One region of the Clostridium chromiireducens genome, then DNA from elsewhere that is predicted to be linked to it. Evidence: riboswitches for the same ligand, from Rfam matches in the RefSeq annotation. Region 1 holds a riboswitch; each other region holds the start of a gene.

What was found. A riboswitch is a leader RNA that binds a small molecule or an ion and turns the genes downstream of it on or off. The one in region 1 is predicted to bind S-adenosylmethionine.
Region 2: it holds a riboswitch for S-adenosylmethionine, as region 1 does, so the genes downstream of both, D2A34_RS11665 (pyridoxal phosphate-dependent aminotransferase) here and D2A34_RS05325 (O-acetylhomoserine aminocarboxypropyltransferase/cysteine synthase family protein) in region 1, are expected to answer to the same signal.
Region 3: it holds a riboswitch for S-adenosylmethionine, as region 1 does, so the genes downstream of both, D2A34_RS23610 (methionine ABC transporter ATP-binding protein) here and D2A34_RS05325 (O-acetylhomoserine aminocarboxypropyltransferase/cysteine synthase family protein) in region 1, are expected to answer to the same signal.

What each region holds. Positions count from the first base shown of each region.
Region 1 covers NZ_QXDJ01000002.1:1,596-8,339, forward strand. Annotated here, with positions in the region: gene D2A34_RS05320 (amidohydrolase) at 1-1,692, shown strand, start outside; SAM riboswitch class I at 1,822-1,935, shown strand; gene D2A34_RS05325 (O-acetylhomoserine aminocarboxypropyltransferase/cysteine synthase family protein) at 2,143-3,432, shown strand; gene D2A34_RS05330 (response regulator transcription factor) at 3,600-4,370, opposite strand; gene D2A34_RS05335 (sensor histidine kinase) at 4,348-6,222, opposite strand; gene D2A34_RS05340 (ABC transporter substrate-binding protein) at 6,399-6,744, shown strand, end outside.
Region 2 covers NZ_QXDJ01000003.1:80,927-87,670, reverse strand. Annotated here, with positions in the region: gene D2A34_RS11675 (methionine ABC transporter ATP-binding protein) at 1-98, opposite strand, end outside; gene D2A34_RS11670 (MetQ/NlpA family ABC transporter substrate-binding protein) at 166-1,008, opposite strand; gene D2A34_RS11665 (pyridoxal phosphate-dependent aminotransferase) at 1,122-2,279, opposite strand; SAM riboswitch class I at 2,462-2,573, opposite strand; gene D2A34_RS11660 (copper homeostasis protein CutC) at 3,254-3,862, opposite strand; gene D2A34_RS11655 (SIMPL domain-containing protein) at 4,076-4,753, opposite strand; gene bioB (biotin synthase BioB) at 5,074-6,030, shown strand; gene D2A34_RS11645 (biotin transporter BioY) at 6,084-6,632, shown strand.
Region 3 covers NZ_QXDJ01000008.1:62,394-69,137, forward strand. Annotated here, with positions in the region: gene D2A34_RS23605 (bifunctional metallophosphatase/5'-nucleotidase) at 1-1,169, shown strand, start outside; SAM riboswitch class I at 1,381-1,495, shown strand; gene D2A34_RS23610 (methionine ABC transporter ATP-binding protein) at 1,646-2,614, shown strand; gene D2A34_RS23615 (methionine ABC transporter permease) at 2,614-3,252, shown strand; gene D2A34_RS23620 (MetQ/NlpA family ABC transporter substrate-binding protein) at 3,264-4,094, shown strand; gene D2A34_RS23625 (YkvA family protein) at 4,342-5,304, shown strand; gene D2A34_RS23630 (ribonuclease H1 domain-containing protein) at 5,370-6,314, shown strand; gene D2A34_RS23635 (YtxH domain-containing protein) at 6,408-6,581, shown strand.

The DNA of each region.
Region 1 (6,744 bases):
GATAGAAATCATAATATATATGAATCTATGGCAATTAGAGATGGAATAATAATAGCATTAGGAAGTAATGAAGAATTAAGTTGTCTATGTAGCGATGAGACTCAAGTAATTGATTTAAGATTTAGAATAGTTTTGCCAGGATTTATTGATGCACATTGTCAGATTCCAGGAAGAATGATGATAGGAAAAGATGAATTATCTTTATTTGAGGCAGGTAACTCAAAAGATTACTTGAAATTAATTCAAAGCTATATTGATACCCATCCAGAAAGAAAAATAATATATGGAGTCGGGTGGAAAAAATCTGCTTTCGAAAAAGAAGAAGAAAATATAAATGATCATACTGAAGCGTTTAAGGGGCCAAATAAAAAGTGGTTTGAAATGCTAAAAACTCATAAACCCATAGTATTAAAATCATGCGATGGCTACGTCTTGTGGTTAAATGATAAAGCATTGAAGTATTATGGAATAACTAAAGATACTAATGTTCCGATTGGAGGAAAAATAGAATTAGATGAACAAGGGGAATTGTGGGGTACCTTAAAAGGAAATGAAGTAGATATAGTTTATATAGTAAAAGCGAAAGAAATGGAAAGTTATAAAGATGATGAATACTTAAGTAAATTTATAAAATATCAAAATATATTACATTCATATGGAATAACAACAATTGGGTTAATAAATGATGAAAGACTAAAAATGAAATTGGAAACTTATAAGAAATTGGAAGAAGAAAATAAACTTAAATTAAGAATAAATTATGGGGTTACAATTAAACCTGAAGAAATTTGTAAAAAAACTATATTTGAACAAATGCATCATCTAAAAAGAAGAAGAATACTATATAAAACAGATTTATTTGACATATCAATTGCAAAGTTTTTCTCTGATGGACTTATAGAAGATAAGACAGCCTACCTATTTAGACCCTATGAGCAAATAAACAAAGAATCGTATGAAGAAAATGGGATGTTTTTATGGAATTATCAAGAATTTAAAGAAGGAATAAAAATGGCAAACAGACTAGATTTTAATGTTTGTATTCATGCAGTAGGAGACTTAGCTTGTAAATTGTCAATCGATGGCATAGAGTATTCTTTGAAAACTAACATAAATCGCAATTTTAGGAATTCATTACTTCATATAGATCTCATAACGAAATATTATATACAAAGAATGAAAAATTTGAACATAAATGCAATTATAAGACCATCATGGTTTTATAAAGATATGAGTGTGAGCAAAAATGAAGTAATGGCAATAGGTGAGGTAAGAGCTCATAGACAATACCCAATTAAATCTCTAATTGATAGTGGAATCATTACAGCTGGATCTTCAGATAATTGGGATATAGAAAGAGCAAATCCATTAAAGGCTATAGAATGTAGTTCTATACGAAATTTATATGATTTCACACAATCAGGTTATCCTGAGAAAATTAATATGACTGATATGCGATATAGATTAAATCCAAGTGAGAGAATATCAGTAATAGAGTCTGTAAAGATGTTTACTATTAATGCAGCTTATGCATTGGGGAAAGAGAAAGATATAGGAAGTTTAGAGGTTGAAAAAAAAGCGGACTTGATAGTTTTGGATAAGAATATATTTTTGTTAAATCCATTAGATATATCTAATATTAATATTGAAAGGACATATTTTAATGGGGAATTAGTGTATTTGAATGAATAGTTATAAATTAAGATCTATATTAGCAATTTAATAAAAAAAGTTGCAGAAAATTAAAAAAGTATTGACATTTTAACCTATAAAATGTATACTTTATATCATAGTAAACAACTAAGAATAATAAAATATAAATTTTTATCAAGAAAGACGGAGGGACTGGCCCAATGATGTCTAGCAACCTGGATTAAATGTTATCATTAGTTTAAGGTGCTAATTCCTGCAGATTTTATATCTGGTAGATAAGAATGTAAATGAATCTCTTCACTACTTTCTTATTTAGAAGGTAGTTTTTGCTATATATTGGACTAATTTTCTGTATATTAATTTGTAAATTTGAGTATAAATAAGACTTTTAATTAGTTATTGACAACTTGAAAATATAGGAGTAATATACAAATCATAGTAAATAGATAAGATAAATAAGAAATTAAAATATATGATGGGGGCAAGATTATGAGCAACAAAGAAAGAAATTTAAAATTTGAAACACTACAACTTCATGTAGGACAAGAACAACCAGATCCAGCAACAGATGCTAGAGCAGTACCTATTTATCAAACAACTTCATATGTATTTAGAAATTCAGCACATGCTGCTGCAAGATTTGGACTAGCTGATGCTGGGAATATATATGGACGTTTAACAAATTCTACACAAGATGTTTTTGAAAAACGTATTGCAGCTTTAGAGGGTGGGGTAGCAGCACTTGCAGTAGCTTCAGGAGCAGCAGCAATAACATATGCACTACAAAATATAACTAAAGCAGGAGATCATATAGTTGCAGAAAAAACTATATATGGTGGATCATATAACTTATTAGCACATACATTCCCAACAAATGGCGTTACAACAACATTTGTAGATCCTGATGATTTATCAAATTTTGAGAATGCAATTCAAGAAAATACAAAAGCAATCTTAATCGAATCACTTGGGAATCCAAATTCAAATATTTTAGATGTTGATGCATTAGCAGAAATAGCTCATAAACATAAAATTCCACTAATAGTTGATAATACATTCGGAACTCCATTCCTTTTCAGACCAATTGAACATGGAGCAGACATAGTTGTTCATTCGGCTACTAAATTTATAGGTGGACATGGTACATCATTAGGTGGCGTAATCGTAGATTCAGGAAAATTTGACTGGATAGGTTCAGGAAAATTCCCACAATTAACTGAGGCAGATCCAAGTTATCATGGAATCAAGTTTGCAGAAGCAGTTGGCGCAGCAGCATATGTGACCAGAATTCGTGCTGTAATATTAAGAGATACTGGTGCTTGCATAAGCCCATTTAATGCTTTTATATTATTACAAGGATTAGAAACACTTTCTCTTAGACTTGAACGTCATGTTGAAAATGCTTTAAAAGTAGTAGACTTCTTAAAGAATCATGCAAAGGTAGAGAAGGTCAATCATCCATCATTACCAGAGAGCCCAGATCATGAATTATACAATAAGTATTTCCCAAATGGAGCAGGTTCTATATTCACTTTTGAAATTAAAGGTGGAGCTAAAGAAGCGCAAGATTTTATTGATAGATTAGAAATATTCTCTCTACTTGCCAATGTAGCTGATGTTAAATCACTAGTAATTCATCCAGCAAGTACTACTCATTCACAAATGAATGAAACAGAATTAAAGGAATCAGGAATAAAGCCAAACACTATTCGTCTTTCAATTGGTACTGAACATATTGATGATATAATCTATGATTTATCACAAGCATTCGAAGCATAAAAGATATAAATAGTTAAGGTAGAGAAGATATTAATTTGAATTATATAAAAGCAAACCTTCATTAATAGATAAGATGATAATTAACCAACTAGAGGATCAACATTTATGAAAAAATGTTGATCCTCTAGTTTTAATGTTAGAAAAAATTTAAGGTGAAGAATGTTAGGTTAGTTAGTCTTTAAATGTTTTGATCTATAGTCACTAGGATAAAATCCAACATTAGATTTGAATACTCTGCTGAAATAAAAAGCATCTTTATATCCAACTAATTCTCCAACTTTTTTTATTTCTAAGTCAGGTTGATTGATTAAAAGGAGTTTTGATTCGTTTATGCGGATTTTTGTGATATATTTTATTGGCGTCTCACCTGTGTACTTTTTGAATATCTTACTAAGATATTCATTTGTAAATCCAAATTTTTCAGCTATTTTATTTAGTGAAGTTATTGAAGCATAATTATTAAGTATATAGCTTTCTATTAATTGGCTTAGATTTTCGGGTTTTAAGCCATGTGGATCAATTGAAAAAGATGAAATATTTTTATTTTCTGAATCTAGTATTACAAGTATATTTTGCAGCGCTGCATTAAGCTCGTCTATTTTAATCGGTTTCAAAAGAAAATCTTTCACACCATATTTTAGCGCTATTTGAGCATATTTAAAATCATTATATCCGCTTAAAATCATGGTTTTAATATGTGGATGATTTTGATGTATATATTTAATAAGCTGTAATCCATCAGATTGAGGCATTCTTATATCAGTAATCACCAAAGAAGGATATAATTGCTCAATAAGGGCTATGGCATTTTCTCCATTACTAGCTTCACCAACCAGTTCAAGAGGAACTGATAAGGAACTAATTTTTTTTATTAAATTCTGTCTGATCAGATGCTCGTCCTCTACAACAAGATATTTATAATTGTGTATAGTTTCCATAAAAATCCTCCTTATTATAATATATAGGACCACCGATTGTAAAAATTGTCTTATGGTCTTTTGAATTATCGATTTTAAAAATGGCATGTTCGTTGTATAAGAGTTTTAATCTTATATATACATTTTTTATTCCCATACCACCAATTTTTAAAGTTTTCAATTCCTCATCTTTATTTAAATTATAGAACGTTGATAGAAGTTCTTCTTTCTTATCTTTGCTTAGGCATCCGCCATTATCTTCAATATGAATTAACCATTTATTTTCATCTATATTAGAACTAATATTTAAATGCCATGGAGGTGATGAACTAAATCCATGCTTAAAGGCATTTTCAACAATAGGTTGTATAATTAGTTTTGGTATTAAAATGTTTTCTGTTAGCTTGTTAATATCACAAGTATAAATAAGGTCTTCGCCGTATCTCATTTTCATACATTCAATATATTTTTGTGTATATAAAATTTCTGTGCTTAAAGAAACTGCAGTTTCATCGTTAGTTGTAATATATCTAAAATAATCACACAATGCATGACACATATCTATAATATTGTCATTCATATTTTCTTCGGCCATTATACTAATATTTGTTAGATTATTATATAAGAAATGAGGATTAACAAGAGACTGTGTTGCTTGGAGTTTTGCCTTAGTTTCCTCTGATTTTAGTAATAGTATCTCATGAGAAGAATCTTTTAATTTATCATACATTTCTAAAAATGATCTATATAACTCCGATATTTCTTGGATATTACTATTTACAGGAGTTAATATAAGTTCTTTTTCATTCAAAACTCTACTAATAGTAACTTTTTTCGTTGCTTTTGTTAACTTACTTAAAGGAGAAGTCAGCCTGCTTGATATTATAAAACATAAAAGTAAAGTGAAGAAAATAGAAAAAATAATAAGAATGATAAATCCTTGTTCAAAAGAGTACAACGATCTAAATACAGTACTCTTAGGTTCACTAGTTACAATTGTCCAATTATATGCATCAATTTTTTCATAAGTAATAAGAACGTTTTCATCATTCCCTAAGGTTACGAAGTATCCTATAGAAGGGGTCAAGTTGTTAGATTTAATAGAATCCATATAATTTATATTTTCATTCAAGGATTCACTATTTGGATAAACTAATTCATTTTTTTCATTATACACGTAAAACGATGTAGAAGGATTTTTAAGTTTTAACTGTGAAATTAATGAAAAAACATTATTATAATCTTGCAGTACTTCAACAATTCCTTCTGGCTCGTTGCTGCTATTAAAAAAAACACGAGTTAGCGATAGATATTGTTTATCTGCGCCATATTCATTTCGTGCAATGTTATTTGATAGTTTTGATGTAGTTGAAATATTTTTAGCACCATTTTTATTCATGGTTTCTTCATACCAGGGAATGGATTTTAATCCTACATTTGTAACTCCCTGAAAATAACCAGAACCTATGCATATTCCATTAAGTGTATAAAGATTCACCTGGGATGCAGATTGAAATGGTCCAATAATAGCCGTAATGATATCGTAAATTGCTAAAACATTTTCTCTAGAAACGAAGAAATTATCAAGTTCAATTTTATCAGTATTATTTTTTGTAAAGCTGGTGAAGTTCTTCTTTATAGCATTTGAATATACAATATTCATAGAAACAGTTGACATATTCTTTAATTCTGTTGAGATTGAATTTTGAACAGAGGCACATAATGTTTCAGATTTTGTTTTTGCATCTTTATAAATATTTTTACTATAAAGTGAATAAAACGATATAAAAAATAATGATAGCAATACAATAACCAATAATCCATATATAAAAAATAAATATATTTTTTGAGAAAAATATAATTTCCGATTCATAGATATGCTCCTCCCTTTAGGATGTATTATATAATAATGTTCAAAAAAGTGCAAAAAAGAGTACTGTTTTTTCTATTTCTAATAAGCAATGATAATGTTATCATAAACATGTACTCAATGTAAAGCATATCATAGAAAATTAAAGAAAACATTACAAAAAGTGGAGGTAAATATTAATGAGAAAAAGGTTAATAAAATTATTAAGTACTCTCTGTGTTACCATGATGGCTGGAGGTCTGCTTGTAGGGTGTGGGGGAAATTCAAGCAGTACTTCAAGCGATTCAAAATCTACAAGTAGCAGTGAAAAGGTTACATTAACATTTGGTTCACATCAATCTGGGTTGCCGACATCTGGAGTTGTGCAAGAGTTAGCTAAACAATTTGAAAGCGAGACAGGCGTTAAAATTGATTTTCAAATCTCACCAGATGCACAATGGCGTGATTTATTGAAAGTAAAATTAGACTCAGGTGAAGCACCAGATATCTTCTGTGCAGATGCGGACCCACTAAATCTAGTAACAA
Region 2 (6,744 bases), on a different contig from region 1:
ACTTCACCCTTATTAATAGTTAAATTTACATCCTTTACCGCCTGAATTAAACTTCCTTTTGACTTAAATTCAATATTTATATTTTTTAATTCAATCATTGTTTTCACCACCTCTATATTAACATTCAACTTAAAAGTATATAATTTCATGTGTTTATAGTCAGTATTATTTCCACCAGTCTGGTTTACTGAAATCTTTGAATTTACCATTTTCAATTGCATCTTTAAATTCTTTAGATTCTACAGCTTCTTTTAAATCTTTCCCAAGATCTTTATCTAAGTCTTCTGTTCTTACTGCAATTACATTTTTATAATTTTCAGCTAGTTTTTCAACAGTTAATGCTTTAGAATAGTCAAGTTTAGATGCAAATGCAAAATTACCTGGCACTACCGCTGCATCAACACTTTCTATACTTCTCGCAAGCTGTGCTCCCTCAATTGGTGTAAACTTAATATTTTTTGGATTTTCCGCAACATCTTTTTCAGTTGCTTTTGTTTCATCAATATTATCCTTTAATTTAATTACCCCATTTGCTTTTAATAGTCTTAATGCTCTAGCTAAATTAGACGCATCATTTGGTATTGCTATTTTAGCCCCATCTTTCAACTGGTCTAGCGAAGTTAATGTATTTGAAAATACACCCATACCTAAAGTTGGAACAACAATTACAGGTGAAATCTTCAGATTATTATCTGCACTAAATTTCTTTAAGTATTCAGTATGTTGAAATAGGTTTGCATCAATTTCCTTATTATCCAAAGCTTTATCTGGTTGAATATAATCACTAAATTCTTTAGTTGTAACTGTATATCCTTTAGGTTTCAATGCTGATGCTAACGCTTCTTTAACCATATCGCCATAAGGTCCTGGGCATACTCCGACTAGAATATTCTTATTTCCTTCTTTATTATCTGTTTTTGCTGTTTCTTTGCTACTGCTGCATCCAACTATGCTTGCTCCTATTGTTCCTAATACTATTAATGCCGCTAGTTTTTTAATAATTTTCATTTTTATTCCCCCTATATTTTGCTGATATTATATTAAATTTCCAATGTAATTTTTGTTAGAATTTATCATTGGTTTAAATACTATATTAATTAATTAAAATTACATATTTTTCACTATCTATACTCTTTCAATTTCTCAAGTCTCTTAAGTGCTTCTTTTAATGTTTCTTCTTTCTTTGCAAAATGGAATCTTATATAATTACTTACATTTCCTCTAAAAAAGCTTGATCCTGGTACTGCTGCTACTCCTATTTCTTGTGCTAACCATTCACAAAATTTATAATCATCGTCATATCCAAATTCAGATATATCGACCATAACATAATAGGCTCCTTGAGGTTCATAATACTTAAGCCCTATTTCATCTAACCCATCTAAGAATAACTTTCTTTTTTTCTCATAAGTATTATTTAGTTCTTCATAATACTCATCTCTAAATTCTAAACCTTTAATGGCTGCTTCTTGAAGTGGTGATGCAGCTCCTACTGTTAAAAAATCATGTACCTTTTTACAATTCTCTATTACTTCTTTACTTGCAATTATGTATCCAAGCCTCCATCCTGTTATTGAATAAGTCTTTGACAATGAACTGCAAGAAATTGTTCTTTCAAACATACCTTCAAGTGCCGCTAAATAAGTATGTTTGTAAGGTTTAAATATTATGTGCTCATAAACCTCATCGGTAATAACAAAAGTATCATACTCTTTTGCCAGACTTCCTATATATAATAGCTCTTCTTTAGTAAAAACCTTCCCTGTAGGATTTGATGGATTACAAAGAATTAGCGCCTTTGGATTCTGCTTAAATGCACTTCTTAGTTCTTCTTTATCAAAATTAAAAGCTGGCGGTTTTAATTCAACATATATAGGCTCAGCTCCTGATAAAATAGTATCCGCAGTATAGTTTTCATAAAATGGTGAAAATACTATCACCTTGTCTCCTGGATTACAAACACTCATCATTGCACACATCATTGCTTCTGTACTTCCACATGTCACAAGGACGTTCTCATCTGGATTAATATGAATTCCCATAAACTTCTCTTGCTTTAAAGCAAGTTTTTCTCTAAAGTTTTGAGCACCCCAAGTTACTGAATATTGATGAGGTCCTTTATTTGCAACTTCCTTTAATCCTTCAAGTATTGCCTTTGGAGGATCAAAATCTGGGAACCCTTGAGAAAGATTTATTGATCCATATTTATTTGCTATTCTTGTCATTTTTCTAATTACAGATTCAGAAAACCAGTCTAATCTGTTACTTAATTTCGGCATGTCTTTAACCCCCTAATTTAACTTAGTATCTAAATAATTCTTATCAAAATACTCATATATATTATTAAAGAATAATTCTTTATCTTACATTTAATAATAAAATAAAGAATTATAAAAACTTACTTTAAAAAATAAAAGCACTAGAGATCAAACTCTAGTGCGTCATTGCATAAAAATTCTCCCTCTTATCTATCAGCTAAAGCTGCAGGAATTAGCACCGAATCTTCATAAAAATTTTATTAAATCGGTTGCTGGGTTTCACAGGGCCAGTCCCTCCACCACTCTTGATAAGTTATTTGTTTTTCCTTATTTCCTATAGGTGTAGTATACATTGGTTTTTTTGCATTGTCAATACTTTATTTTTATTTACTAATATTAATTTTCTAATGTTCTCATCAAGCAAAAATAGATATATGCTCTTCTACACTAGATATTTGTCATTCAAATATTTTTCAGCACTTCGTAGAGTTTTCAAATTAGAGAGTTCTAGTAATTTATTCTTAAGGTTTAAATTCCCATAGGCATATCTATTGCATAGAAATTTTAAATATGTTATCATAACTTCACGGCTGAAAAATATATACTTTTCTAATAATTTTCCTGCCAAATTATAAGTTAGTAATACCTTGTAACATCTTGGTTTGGACTAGCTTAAATCTGTACATGTGTTTATTATTTGTGCAGTTTAACCACCATGTATGGATTTATTAATTCTGAAATATTCGTTAAGCTCTTATTTTGAACCTACACTTAAACTACGGGAGCTCAATTATTTAGATGAGACAATGTACTTTCTTATGAGTCCTTGCACGGCATTGAAGGCGATTTAAACATCTGTGAGGGCACCCACCTATCGAAGGATAGGGATCAAAATTAGAGTACCGCTATTTTGGATAATATATAAGACATTCTATGCCAATGCTTAGTTATTAAGCATTGGTTTTCTTATATACAAAACATTACGTTTAAGCTGCTTAAATTATCTTACTCCCGTGTATTTCAGTTGCTCCTGTATATGCAAGAAGAAAATCTCTATTATCTGTATTAACACCCTTGCCAGGCATTATTGAGATTCTTCCATTGGCATAATTAATCAATTCTATTATAGTATCCTTTCCAGATATAGCATCTTCAGCACCACCTTTTGTAAGTATTCTATCTATTTTAAGATCTACTAATTCATCAATAGCAGTATACTTATCCTCTATTTCATCAAATGCCATATGAAAAGTTATACTTAGTGGTTTTGCTAGGCTAATCAACTCTTTTATAATATCCTTATCTATTTTTGATTCTTTAATTGCTCCAATTACAACTCCATGTACTCCAAGATCCTTACACATTTGTATATCATATTTCATTATTTCTATCTCGTCTTTTATATATGTAAAATTGCCTCCTCGTGGCCTTATAATCACCATTATAGGAATATCTAATTTTTCTAATGTTTTCCTAATTGTACCATAGCTTGGTGTCGTTCCCCCTTCCATCAAGTTATCACAAAGTTCAATTCTATCTGCTCCTCTTTTTGCAGCCGAAATCGCTTCTTCATAATTTCCAACACAAGCTTCAAATATAGCCATAATTATTACCTCCAGTATTTTTAAATTACAACTTCAACTTTAATTTAAGTACCTTGACTATGTTTAGGTTGATTTTTATTGTTATATTTAGCGTTTTAAACCTAAACAATTTAATTTTTATCTTTTACTTTATATAATCATATAATTTTTAAAAAGCAAAAGCCAGATAAAATTATATAAAATAATCTGACTTTCATTTTGTGTTTTAGTTTTTTAATATTTTGAATATACAAATATAGCTTCTATATCCGCATTTATTATATTTTCTCCAGCCTCAATTGGTGTAGAAGCATTTGAGCTTTTAAGAGTCATTACTGCAGGCATTATTTCCTCCTCGTTCTGTTCATTTATCTCTATCGGTATTATATCTAGATTTACATTAAGTTCATTTGCAATAACTCTAGCCTTATTTTGAGCATCTTCAACTGCTCTCCTTAAAGCCTCATAATATTGTGCTGTTTCATCTGAAATTGTAAAAATAATACCATTCACAGAATTAGCACCATTACTTACAGCTGTATCAATTATTTGACCCACGGAATTAATATCACTAATTACAACTTCAAGGTTAGTGCTTACTTCATATACTCTGAATATCTGCTCACCATTAATATAATCATAATCAGGTCTAATGTTATAATTTCGAGTTTGTATATTCCTTTGGGGCACCCCTACAGCTCTTATACTATTGATAACTTGCTGCATAGTTTGAGCATTTTCCTGTTGTGCAACTTCCAATTGCTTATCTTCTGTTGTAACGCCAACTATAACCTCAGCTCCATCTGGTCTTACACTTACAGTCCCTTTACCAATGACTCTTAATTTATTGTTTCCCCTAGTACCATCTTGATTTCTTAAGCTATGATTATCATTATTTCTTATTTGATTCATAAGATTTATCCTTTAAAGTATTTATAACTATTCTATAATATGATATATTACGATAATTGTAGATAAGAATTAATCTTCAACATACAAGATTCCTCACAAATTTATTAATACTTTTTCATATTTGATAATCCTTTTGGGGATAAATAAATTCACTAATTCATAATAATTTTTTTAGTTAATACTACGTTTTTTCTCTTAGTGAATGTTAACTATTACGAACTAATTGTCAACCAACAATAATTTGGAAGGTTGACAATATTGCAAATAAATTATATACTAATTTTAAATTAATTTTACGTTAGATTTTTGGGGGAATGAAAATGAAGAAATTAGCTGATGAAATTATAGCTGGAAGACGATTAAATAGAAATGATAATTTAGATTTTTTATTGACTGCTGATTTAAAAGAACTTTGCGAAGGCTCTGATAAAATTCGTAAAGAATTATGTGGTGACAAAGTTGACCTTTGTACAATTATTAACGGACGTAGCGGCAGGTGCAGTGAAAATTGCAAGTTTTGTGCCCAATCAACCCACCATAAGGCAGAGGTTAAAGAGTATAATTTTTTAGATCCAGAAATAATTTTAGAAGATTGTAAAAAGAATGAGAAAAATGGCGTACATAGATACTCTATTGTTACAGCTGGAAGGGCATTGACCGGTGAAGATTTTCAAAAAGCCGTACAATCCTATGAAATGATGAATAAAGAGTGTTCAATTAATTTATGTGCATCTCATGGCTTTTTAACGGAAGAAGAGTTTATGAAATTAAAAGAAGCTGGAGTTTCAATGTATCATGCAAACATCGAGACTTCTAAAAATAACTTTCATAATATATGCACTACTCATTCATACGAAGATAAAATTAAAGAAATAAAACTTGCTCAAAAGGTAGGTTTAAAAGTTTGCTCAGGTGGAATTATAGGAATGGGCGAAACTTGGAAAGACAGAATTGATATGGCCATAAGTTTATCAGAACTTAATGTAATTTCAATACCGATAAACGTACTAATGCCTATTAAAGGCACACCATTTGAAAACTTAGAAAGAATTCCTGAAGAAGATATACTAAGAACAATCGCAATTTTTCGATACATAAATCCAACTGCTTATATTCGTATGGCGGCTGGTAGAACTTATTTTACAGATGGAGGTACAAAAATTTTCCGTTCAGGAGCCAATGCCACAATTACAGGAGATATGTTAACAACTGTAGGAAACAATACATTTCAAGATAAAATAATGCTTACAAATCTAGGCTTTGATATAAAAAGATAGAAATACACATTATTAAAATCATTAATAAACTATATACAAAGGAGATAATAAATATGGAAAATATAAACAAACCCAATACGCGTCAGCTAACTTTAATTGGAGTAATGAGTGCAGTTACTTGTATCCTAGGTCCACTTTCACTCCCTATTGGCCTTGTGCCAATTTCTTTAACTAATTTAGCAATCTATTTTTCAGTATACATATTGGGAAGGAGAAGAGGAACAATTAGTTATACGGTTTACCTTCTCTTAGGTCTTATTGGACTTCCAGTATTTTCAGGATTTTCTGGTGGATTGCCTAAATTAGCTGGTCCTACAGGTGGATACTTAATTGGATTCATTTTTATGGCATTTATTAGCGGGCTATTTATTGATAAATTTTCTAATAAAATTTATATGGGCTTTTTAGGAATGGTAATAGGTACTACTGTTACATACTTATTTGGAACAGCTTGGTTATCATATGTAGCGCATATGACATTCAACAAAGCTCTAGCAGTTGGCGTACTCCCTTTTATCCCTGGTGATTTAATAAAAATTATAATTGCATCACTTGTTGGACCGCAAATTAGAAAAAGGCTTATGAGTGCTGGATTGTATTAAATTATATAGATAAAGAGTTATATTATTTTAAATCTTAATATAACTCTTTATTTTTTATCTTTAATAATACCAGGATTTTAAAGTTCTTCTGCTATTATTCAACTTGTGATAA
Region 3 (6,744 bases), on a different contig from region 1:
AAGACAAATCGCACTATGAAGGGCTTGAGTTTAATGATCTTGTAGATGAAGCAAAAAAATGGGTTAAAGAGGTTAAGGCTAAAGGGGCAGATATTGTTGTAGTTTCAGCTCATAGTGGGGAAGAAACAGAAGCAGATGTTTTGCCAGAAAATCAGATTAACGAAATTGCAACGCAAGTAAGCGGAATTGATGCAATTGTTGCAGGTCATACTCATCTAAAAGTCAATGACTTAACTAAGAAAAATCCAGAAGGAAAAGTCGTGCCAATAGTGGAATCAACAAAAGGAGCAACAGGGATTGCTCAATTTGAAATGAATATTGATTCAAATGGAAAACTTTCAGGGATTTCAACTAAGAATGTTGTTATTGATAAGAATATAGGAGAGGATTCTGAGATAGTAACTCTAATTAAACCATATCAAGATGCAACTTTGAAGTATGTAGATACAAAAATAGGAACTTCAAGTGGAGAGTTCACTGGGCAAGGACAAACAAATCAGCCTACAGCAATTATGGAGCTAATTAATAAGGTTCAAAAAGAATCTGCTGGAACTAAGCTTTCAATTGCTGCACCTTTAAGTTCATCAGCATTCATACCAAAAGGCGATATTACAATAAAAGATATGATGGCGGTTTATACATTTGAGAATTTCTTATATGGTATAAAGATGAATGGTAAGCAGCTTAAAGATTGGATGGAGTATTCTGTTAGATATTATGCTCAAACTAATAGCAGTAATCATGTAGTTGCTAAGGACTCGGCATTAAACATTCCAGATTATAATTTAGATCAACTATATGGAGCAACCTATGATATAGATTTAACAGAGCCTTCATGTATAGTGGATAAAACAACTGGAAGAGTAATTTCTGGAAATAGAATAAAAAATTTAAAAGTAAATGATGTGGCAGTAAAAGATAGTGATGAATTTACTGTTGCCATAAACAATTATAGATATAATGGTGGCGGCGGTTTTATGAAAGCAGCTGGATTGAGTAATACTGATGCAAGTATTGTAAATTATGATTCGGGTAAAGTTCTTGGAGATGACGGTCAAGTGAGAAGCTTGATGACAAATTATATTAAAGAACATGGACAAATATCTCCACAATGCTCAAATAACTGGAATATTACAACAAATGGTTCTACTCAGAAAAAAGCAGCTTAATTATCTTATTGATAATAAAACTATAATATTATTTTAAAATTTATATGTAAATATTAAAAAGTTCTTGCAATATGTTAATCTACTATATATAATGATAGTAATCCGAGCATAATACTTTGGATTAAATGGATTCAATGGTTATTATTTAGAGATTGACAAATGAAAAAAAAATTTATATAATCATTTCAGTAACTAAATTAAATAATCTGATATCTTATCAAGAGTGGTGGAGGGACTGGCCCTGAGAAACCCGGCAACCTAAATATTGTATAAAAGTCGATATTTATATGGTGCTAATTCCAGCAGCATTAGCTGATAGATGAGAGGATAAATTTGAATGGTGTTTTATGCGCTAGAGATTTATTCTCTGGCGCTTTTGTTTTGAGGTATTAATTAAATAATCTGAAAAGTTACTTAAATTACTACCTTAGTTATCCGGAAACTAACAAAACAAAGTCAAAGGAGGAAAATGTGTTTTGATAGAAATTAGAAATGTAGTCAAGAATTTTGGGGAAACACAAGTTATAAAAGACGTATCAATAAGTATTAAAGAGGGCGAAATTTATGGAATAATAGGACATAGTGGGGCAGGAAAATCGACATTACTTAGATGCATAAATGGACTTGAAACTTATGATGGAGGATCAGTAAAAGTAATGGGGAAAGAGGTTTCTTCATTAGCAGGGACTAGCCTTAGAGAATTTAGAAAAGATTTGGGGATGATTTTTCAAAATTTCAACCTTATGCAAAGAAAGAATGTTTTTGATAATGTAGCACTTCCACTTGAAGTGTGGGGATATAGTAAAAATGAAATTCAAAACAAAGTACTAAGATTATTAGATTTAGTTGGATTAAAAGATAAAAAATTAAGCAAACCATCAGAACTTAGTGGTGGTCAGAAGCAAAGAGTAGCAATAGCAAGAGCATTAGCACTAGATCCTAAAGTATTGCTTTGTGATGAAGCAACGTCAGCATTAGATCCTAAAATTACAAAAGATATTTTAGCGTTACTTTCTAAAATTAATAAAGAATTGGGAATAACAATAGTAATAGTTACTCATCAAATGGAAGTAATAAAAGAAGTATGCGAAAAGGTTGCGTTAATTGATGGAGGAAAGATAGAGGCTGAAGGAAAATCAGAGGACCTGTTCTTAAAACCAGGAAAATCTTTAAGAAAATTCTTAGGTGAAGAAGATGAAAATGGAATATTGCCAGAAGATGGAGTTAATATTAAGTTGTTCTTCCCAAGTGATTCTTCTGAAAATGCTCTTATTACAAAAATGGCTAGGGATTTAGAAATAGATTTTTCTATAGTTTGGGGAAAACTTGAAAAATTTAGAAGTGAAATATTAGGTGGGCTTGTAATAAATATTAAAGAGGAAGATAAAGATAAGGTTATAAAATATCTTGAAAATAAAGATATTTTATTGGAGGTGATTGAATAATGAATGAGGTAATAGTAAAAGCTTTAATAGAGACATTAGAAATGGTTTTTGCGTCAACTATTGGTTCACTTATTTTAGGATTTATACCTGCAATAATATTAACAGTTACTGCGAAGGATGGATTAAAACCAAATAAAGTTATTTATACTATTCTAGATTTAATTATTAATGTATTAAGAAGTTTTCCGGTTATTATATTGATGGTAGCAATTATACCTTTAACTAGATTCATTGCTGGTAAATCTATAGGTACAGAAGCGGCGATAGTTCCACTTACAATTGCAGCAGCTCCTTTTGTAGCAAGAATTATAGAATCATCATTAAGAGAAGTTGATAAGGGAATAATTGAAGCGGCAAAATCTTTTGGAGCATCAAATACTCAGATTATATTTAAGGTTATGCTTAAAGAGGCCATTCCTTCAATAGCATCAGGGATCACGCTTACAATAATAAGTATTGTTGGATATTCTGCTATGGCAGGAACCATTGGAGGAGGAGGTCTTGGTCAAGTAGCTATAAGTTATGGATACCAAAGATTCCAAACAGATTATATGGTAGTAACATGTATTGTTTTAATTATAGTAGTACAAGGACTACAAGTTCTAGGAAATTATTTTTACAATAAATTATCAAAATAGGGGGAAAAAATATGAAAAAGAAATCAATTTTATCAGTAGTTTTAGCAGGAGTAGTAGCATTTGGATTAGTAGGATGTGGGGGCACAGCTACTTCAGGAAGTAAAGATTCAAAAAATGATAAGGTAATAAAAATTGGTGTAACACCAAAACCACATAAAGAAATAGTGGATATAGCTAAGCCGTTACTTGAAAAAGAAGGGTATACTGTAGAAATAACAGAATTTAATGATTATGTTCAACCAAATACTGCAGTATCTGAAGGATCATTAGATGCAAACTTCTTCCAACACATGCCTTATTTAAAAGAACAAAATGAATCAAAAGGCTTTAAGTTAGTATCTGTAGGTGCTGTACATTTAGAACCAATGGGATTATATTCTCATAAGGTTAAGAGTTTAGATGAACTTAAGAGCGGGGCAACAATTGCTGTTCCTAATGATCCATCAAATGAAGCTAGAGCACTAAAGTTATTAGCAGGAAAAGGATTAATAAAAATTAAAGATGGTGAATTAGTTACACCAAAGGATATCACAGAAAATCCTAAAAACTTAAAGTTCAATGAATTAGAAGCAGCAGCAGTTCCAAGAGCTATAGATGATGTTGATGCAGCTGTAATAAACGGAAATTATGCAATTGAAGCTAAATTCAATCCAGCAAATGATGCAATTATTATTGAAGATAAAAATTCAGAAGCTGCTAAGCCTTATGCAAACATAGTTGTTGTAAAAGAAGGTAACGAAAATCAAGAAAAAATTAAAGCTTTAGTAAAGGCAATGACTTCACCAGAAGTTAAGGCATTTATAGAAAAAGAATACAATGGATCAGTAATTCCAGTATTCTAAGATAGAATAGTAATAGCTACTTAAATTGCCTAGAGATATTCTATAAATAGAGAGAGCATACATGTTGTGTAGAATTAGGATAATTCCGAATATGCAAACATATATGCCTCTCTTTTTTAGTGTGATAATATTAATAATATCCTCAAAGCCTGCCTTTAATAATTGATTGGAATATTGTATACTTTTAAGTATGTTTAGGAAAAATTAACCTAAAATTAATAAAGAGATTATTAAAGGGGGATGATGTATGGATATATCGGGGGTTAAGGTTAAACTATTAGGGAGTGATATATTAAGTATCATAAATGAATTTATTAAGATTGAAGGCCTGAGTATAAAAAATGTATCTATAGATGATGGAATAATATTGGAAGGAAACTTAAAAAAGGGATTAAACATAGAATTTTTTGTTAAGATTCAATTAATAGAATGTATAAATAATAAAATCGTTGCTAGAATAGTTAAAGTGAAGATTCTAAACTTAGGTATGTTTAGGATATTAAGAAGTTTTGCATTAAATCAACTATCTAAAATGTTTAAAAAATATGGAATAAGCAATGATAAAGATAAAGTAATAATTGATATAAATACAATACTTAAGGATATATCCTTTGTTGATTTAAATATAAATGAAATATATATGAAAAAATCAGAAGTATGGGTAGAAGCTAGTAGCATTAGAATTTCATTAGCGGGAAATTTAATAAAGAGTATTGAAACGAAAGAAACTTTAGAAAATGAAGAAGAAAACCTATCAGAATTAGAAAGTGTTAATAAAGTGCATGATAATTATTCAGAGGGAAGAAAGATCTTAGAGAATAAGTTGCCGGAAAAATCTAAAAAGTATAAAGAGTATATTTTTATGTTACCTGATATAGCTTCTTTAGTTTATAGGTTACTTAAGGATAAAAGAGTACCTATAAAAACCAAACTGGTTATGTCAATAGCAATTACATATATTACAGTACCAATCAATATAATACCCAATAATATACCTTTTATAGGAGTAATTGATGATGTAGGAGTTGCATTTTTTGCAGTGAATAAAATTATTAAAGATGTTCCATTACCAATAATTGTGGAGAATTGGCAGGGAGAAAATGATTTACTTTTGGTATTAAAAAAAGGAATTGAGTATTTAATTAATTTCACAGGGGCAAAGAATGTTGAAAAGTTATATGGAGTGATAGAGGATTTATCGACTTTATAAAATAAGAGTTTATATTTTATAGAATAAAAAAGTGAAATGCAGTTAAAGGAGAAAGTATAAAATTTATGGCAAAGAAAATTTATGCAATACAATCGGGATTTGATTTTAATAATAATAGAAGTATAGAAAATATTATGGTAGATACATGGGCAGAGTGCTTGACTTATGTAAAAGGTGTTAAAGGTGCTAAATATAAGAGTTTTGAAAGTATAGATGAGGCTAAAGCTTACTTAAATGAGGGTAACAGAATGTTAAAGAAAAGTGATGAGAAATATCCTAAGGACTGTATTCATGCTTATGTTGATGGTAGTTATAATTCTTCTGATGGAAGATACTCTTATGGCGTAGTTTGTGTTAACAACAATGTGGTAGAGTATATAGAGAGTAATGCTGAGAAAAATTTATCAGGAGGAAGAGACATAAGACAAATAGCAGGTGAATTAAAGGGTGCTGTTAAAGCTGTTGAGTATGCTATAGAGAATGGACAAAAAAAGATTGTTGTATTTCATGATTATGAAGGCATAGCTCATCATGCAACTGGAGCATGGGGGAGAAAAGAAGAGTCATCTATTGAGTATTATAATAAGATGCAGGAGCTAATGAAATCTGGAATTGAAATTATTTTTGTAAAAGTTGACAGTCATACGGGGGATTTATTTAATGAGCTTGTAGATGAAAAATGTAAAGAATGTTTAGGAATAAATTCGGATAAAGTTATCGAAAAATGGTTAAGTAAAAATACAATAAGGGTTTCTAATAATGATGTGAAATCTAAAATTTTAAGTTTAGCACCTAATTTTGCTGAGAATATAATTTTAAGCGATGAAAATTCTGACGCTAGCATAAATAATACAGTAATTAAAGAACATGAACTTACTAATACTATTAAGTTTGAGGAGATTATAAGTTTATATAGAAGCAACTATAAAGAGGGCAAAAAAATTATCTCCAAATTATTAAGTAAAGAAAAAGAAGAGTTTATTTTATACTTGTTAGATAATATAAATTAGAATAAATAGAAAAAATTAACTTGGATAACTTTTTAATTAATACATAACCTATTTGTATAAAATTAAATAAATATTAAAGAGGTGTTATTGATTATGGAAAGATTTTCAAAGGGAATGGTAGCAGGAATTTTAGTAGGAGTAGCTGTTGAAATGGCTATGATGCCACACTATAACAGAAGGACTCAAAGAACAATGAAAAGAGCTGGAAGAAGAATGAAAGATGTGGCTGAGTCTACTTATCATGGAATTCAAGATTGGATGAGATAATGATTTGAGTCGCCTATAAAAATATCAACATAAATGATATTATTTTAAATAAAAAGGTATGAGTAAATTTCATGCCTTTTTATTTTTGTTTATTTTCTTTATAATTTTATCCATAAAAATGGATAATAAAATTAAATTATATAATATTTGGGGTAGATTTATA